DNA from 2 places in the Clostridium sp. CM041 genome. Region 2 is predicted to be linked to the other one. Evidence: predicted binding sites of a transcription regulator. Region 2 holds the regulator's gene; the other holds the start of a gene.
The links. Region 2 encodes NrdR, which represses ribonucleotide reductase genes. Its sites were predicted from a motif close to CACNANATNTNGTG; they were not measured.

Region 1 (2,424 bases), 1.1 Mb from region 2:
TCACTTGAGTCCCTATAAACGAAGGCTTCAACTTCATCATCAATATTAAGTGCTCTACCTAAAGTACTTTTCATTGGCAATAATATATCATCACTAGTGTTTTCAGTCTCTGCGCCCAAATAGTACCCAAATTCTGCTCGCCTAACTACTTTTAAATTATTAAATTCTCCTATTTTTATCATTTATTATCTCCTACCTTTTTTAAACTTTTGACCAATCTATATATTTATTAAATTTATCAACATATTGTACTAAATATTTTCTATAAACATGTATTTATATTTCTGCTCATCTGTCACCTTTTCTATTCCATTTAATATTATCATTTTTCGCGCTCTATAACAATCTAAATTAAGGTATGGTCATTTATTTGTTTTGTATTATATTTCATTGAAAGCTCTACATAATGCTGAGCTGATTTTTTTAATCCTTCCTTTTCCTCTGTAGTTAGTTCGCGAATGACCTTTACCGGCACTCCCATACAAAGAACCCCTGAGGGTATTTTCTTTCCTTGAGTAACTAAGCTACCAGCGCCGATTATAGTATACTCCCCTATTTCTGCTCCATTTAGTATAGTACTTCCCATTCCAATTAAAGTATAACTTGAAATTTTACAACCATGTATTATGGCATTATGTCCTATAGTTACATACTCTCCAATATTAACCGGAAATTCATCATCATTATGTACTGTACAATTGTCTTGAATATTTGTATAAGAACCTATAGACATGGAATTCATATCGCCTCTTAATACAGCTCCAAACCAAATACTACTGTACTCTCCTATAGACACATTTCCTATAACATCTGCACTGCAAGCAATATAAGAATGTTTATGTACATTAGGTATTTTTCCATCAAATTGATGTATCATAATTTCATCATCACCTCTTCCAAAATAATAAATACGTAAGTTTATTTCTACATATAATAAACTTTTAGGTCTATTATTTTACATAATAATAAACTTTTAAGTCTATTATTTTACATAATAATAAACTTTTAGGTTTATTATTTTACATAATAATAAACTTTTAGGTTTATTATTTTACATAATAATAAACTTTTAGGTCTATTATTTTACATAATAATAAACTTTTAGGTCTATTATTTTACATAATAATAAACTTTTAGGTCTATTATTTTACATAATAATAAATATTCAGGTTTATTATTTTACATAATAATAAATATGTATTTATTATACTACTATATTATATAAATTTGCCGTTTATTCGTCATATTTTTTGGTTAATATTTAATGTTGATTTTTATTTGATTCTATTATATAATACCATCTGTAGTTACAATTCTTTTTCTACTTACTACATATGGTGTTATACTAATATAACACATAATAATTAAACTAAATAATCAAGAAAATCTTTTAGTGTAGTAATATCAACCATACAGAAGTATGTTTTACATAATTTAGACTTAATCTTAATTATTATGCAACTAATAGGAGGTGAATATACTAGCTTTTTAAGCTAGTATTAATTATGGCGGAGATAAAAAATTTAATCAAACGATTTTATACAAAGGAATTAGAAAAAGATAAAACTATTACTGTTTTTGATTTATTTAAATGGAAAAAGGTAAATGTTTTTTTAAAAGACCATAAAACAAATAAAGTGCTTTTAGATATGAAGGCTTTAGAATTTCCGGAGCATTACTCTCAAAATTCTTGCGATATTATTGCTTCAAAATATTTCAGAAAATCTGGTGTTAATAATAAACAAGGTTATGAAGATAGTATGAAAATGGTAGCTCATAGACTTGTTAATTTTTGGTGTGAATCCTTGACTGATGAGACTATTATTAAATCTCAAGAGGAAAAAAGCATTATTTATGATGAATTAATATATGCATTTTTAAATCAAATGTTTGCACCAAATTCTCCTCAATGGTTTAATACGGGTCTTAACCTGTCCTATGGTATAAAAGGCGAATCCTTAGATAATTTTTATTACGATGAAAAAGAAAAAATGATAGTTAAAAGCGAAGATGCTTATACAAGGACTCAAGCTTCAGCTTGTTTCATTCTCTCAATCCAAGATAAACTACTTGGCAATCATTCAATCTCTGAGCAGTATGTAACAGAGACTAAATTATTTAAAGGTGGCTCTGGCACCGGAACTAACTTCTCCTCCATACGAGGTATAGGTGAAAGATTATCTAGTGGTGGTGTTTCATCAGGTCTTATGAGTTTTTTAAGAGGACTTGACAGAAATGCTGGAGCTATAAAATCTGGTGGAACTACAAGGCGTGCTGCTAAGATGCTATGCCTTGATATCAATCACCCTGAAATAATGGAGTTTATGACTTGGAAAGCTAAAGAAGAAGATAAAGTACGCGCTCTTACTAAAATGGGTTATGATGGTAGCTTTGAAGGAGAGGCTTATGAGACTGTATCTGGCC
Region 2 (2,424 bases):
CCCATTTATCATCACTCCACTTTGTAGATACTTTCGTATCAGAGAAATTACTCTACTATCTTTAATATCTTCCGATAGTATCCTTATTAATTTATCATGATTTATCGTATCAAAGTATTTAGAAAGGTCTATATTCACCGTCCATGTATGTCCAGCATTAATATATCCCCTACATTTTTCAACAGCTTGTTTTCCACTTCTTAAAGGTCTAAAACCGTAACTATTATCAGAAAATTTCTTTTCATATACTGGTATTAGAGTTTGTGATATCGCTTGCTGAATAACTCTATCTAATACAGTAGGTATTCCAAGTAGCCTAATTCCACCGTCAGGTTTTGGTATTTCTACCCTTCTTACGGCTAGAGGTCTATATCTACTTTCTAATAATGATTGCCTTAATTCTTGTCCATGCTCTTTTAGATAATGTAGAAGTTCATCTACTGTCAAACCATCAATCCCATGACTTCCTTTATTGGCTTTTACTCTTTTATATGCTTTATTCATATTATCTCTCGATAATATCTGCTCGAGTAAACCATTATCATATTCATTCACATCGTTTCTTCCTTCTTCTGACATAGAGGAAATACTATGCACTTCTACATTACCTTCGAGTTCCACTCTATTCTCTCGTAGAGAGCCTTCTTTATGAAGTTGTCTGCTTTTATCATATTTTCTCGTATCCTTCAAAATTCCAAAACCTCCTATTGTTCAGTCCTTCCCACGCTAACGCGTTTTGCATGGTACTATGACGTCTGCTGACTTCTGATAGTTCAGCCATACATCACTGTATGGGTTGTTATTTCTAAATTCATATCCACAACTTACCTATCAGATCTCCCCGGGTAAGAACGCAATCTTTCACTCCATCTATCTGCTACATTTACACCACTTGTTTCGAATAGTTTTGGGCTTCGTTTTGTATTGCAAACTTACCCACAAGCATATGCCTTATATGTAGTTTCTGTTCGTCAGACCGGAGTTTGGCCGCCAACTTCCTTCAGATTCCATCTCACGATGGACACCCTTGTCTTAAGCTATGCACTTGGCACTATTAACCCGTGCTAGGGACTTTCACCCATTAGATTGCGCCCATGCCGGGCGCACAATTATAAAAAAAATGCCTAAGGGCATTTTCATTCCTTAGACATTAATTTCCTTATCTCTTCCATGAATGTATTAATATCTTTGAATTGCCTATAAACTGAAGCAAACCTCACATAAGATACCTCATCTACATTTTTTAATATGCTCATAATGATTTCTCCTATATAATCTGATTTCACTTCTGTAAGCATTTCATTATTTAACTGCTTTTCTACTTCATCACAAATAGCTTCAATTTGTTTTCTTGACACCGGTCTCTTTTGGCATGCCTTAATAAGGCCATTTAATATTTTCGTTCTATCAAAATTTTCTCTATTAGAATCCTTCTTTATTACTAAAATAGGTACATCTTCCACTTTTTCATATGTAGTGTATCGCTTAAAACAACTTAGGCACTCTCTTCTTCTTCTAGTTGCAATATTCTCATCTGTTGATCTAGAGTCAACTACTTTACTTTCTTCACAGCTGCAATATGGACATTTCAATGGCCTTCACGTCCTTTTCATAGTATAGTTTGCAAATATACTAACATTATACACTTTTTCCTATTCGTTTTCTATATTTACATCACTACCATCTACAAGAATAACATCTACCCCAATTTTCTTTACTTTTTCCCAAGGTATCTCAACACTATTATTTTTATTGAACCAAGATGACTTTTGGGTTGGCATTAGGATTGAAATAATTCTATAGTCTTCACAATCAACTTTTAAATCTTTGATATATCCCATTTTTGAGCCTGAACTTATATCTATAATTTCCATCTGTCTTAAATTATTTATTGCAAACATTAAACTTTCCATTTTGTTCACCCCCAATAAGTTTTCATAAACCCGTTTTTTTAAACAGCTAGTCACTACTCTAGTCTATTTTTAGAGGCCTAGCACTTTATATTATTTATATTCATAAGTGATTAAAAATATTATTTATAATTAGAACATTTCTTTATTTGTTTCATTTTGCCTAATATTTAATTTTGAAATAATAATTTTAAAAATCGATTTCTAAAATAAAATTATAAAAAGGGTCCTGCTTTCGGCCCCTATACCATCTTATTTATTTCTTTTTGCAATCTTTTTATTATTCTTTTTTCAAGCCTTGAGATATAAGATTGTGATATTCCAAGTATGTCAGCCACTTCCTTTTGCGTTTTTTCTATGGTTCCATTTAATCCAAATCTTAATTGAACAATTTCTTTTTCTCTTGAATTTAAACGTTGCATAGCAAGCCAAAGCAATTGTTTATCTACATCTTCTTCAATTATATTATAAACCACATCGTTGTCCGTTCCAATAATGTCTGAAAGTAACAATT

Region 1: the regulator NrdR is predicted to act here: its motif matches at 1,327-1,340, upstream of ACWJJT_RS07575 (vitamin B12-dependent ribonucleotide reductase).

What each region holds. Positions count from the first base shown of each region.
Region 1 covers NZ_CM143648.1:1,609,105-1,611,528, forward strand. Annotated here, with positions in the region: gene ACWJJT_RS07565 (CvfB family protein) at 1-182, opposite strand, end outside; gene ACWJJT_RS07570 (gamma carbonic anhydrase family protein) at 347-877, opposite strand; gene ACWJJT_RS07575 (vitamin B12-dependent ribonucleotide reductase) at 1,506-2,424, shown strand, end outside.
Region 2 covers NZ_CM143648.1:494,457-496,880, reverse strand. Annotated here, with positions in the region: gene ltrA (group II intron reverse transcriptase/maturase) at 1-690, opposite strand, end outside; gene nrdR (transcriptional regulator NrdR) at 1,137-1,592, opposite strand; gene ACWJJT_RS02420 (YlmC/YmxH family sporulation protein) at 1,653-1,913, opposite strand; gene sigE (RNA polymerase sporulation sigma factor SigE) at 2,153-2,424, opposite strand, start outside.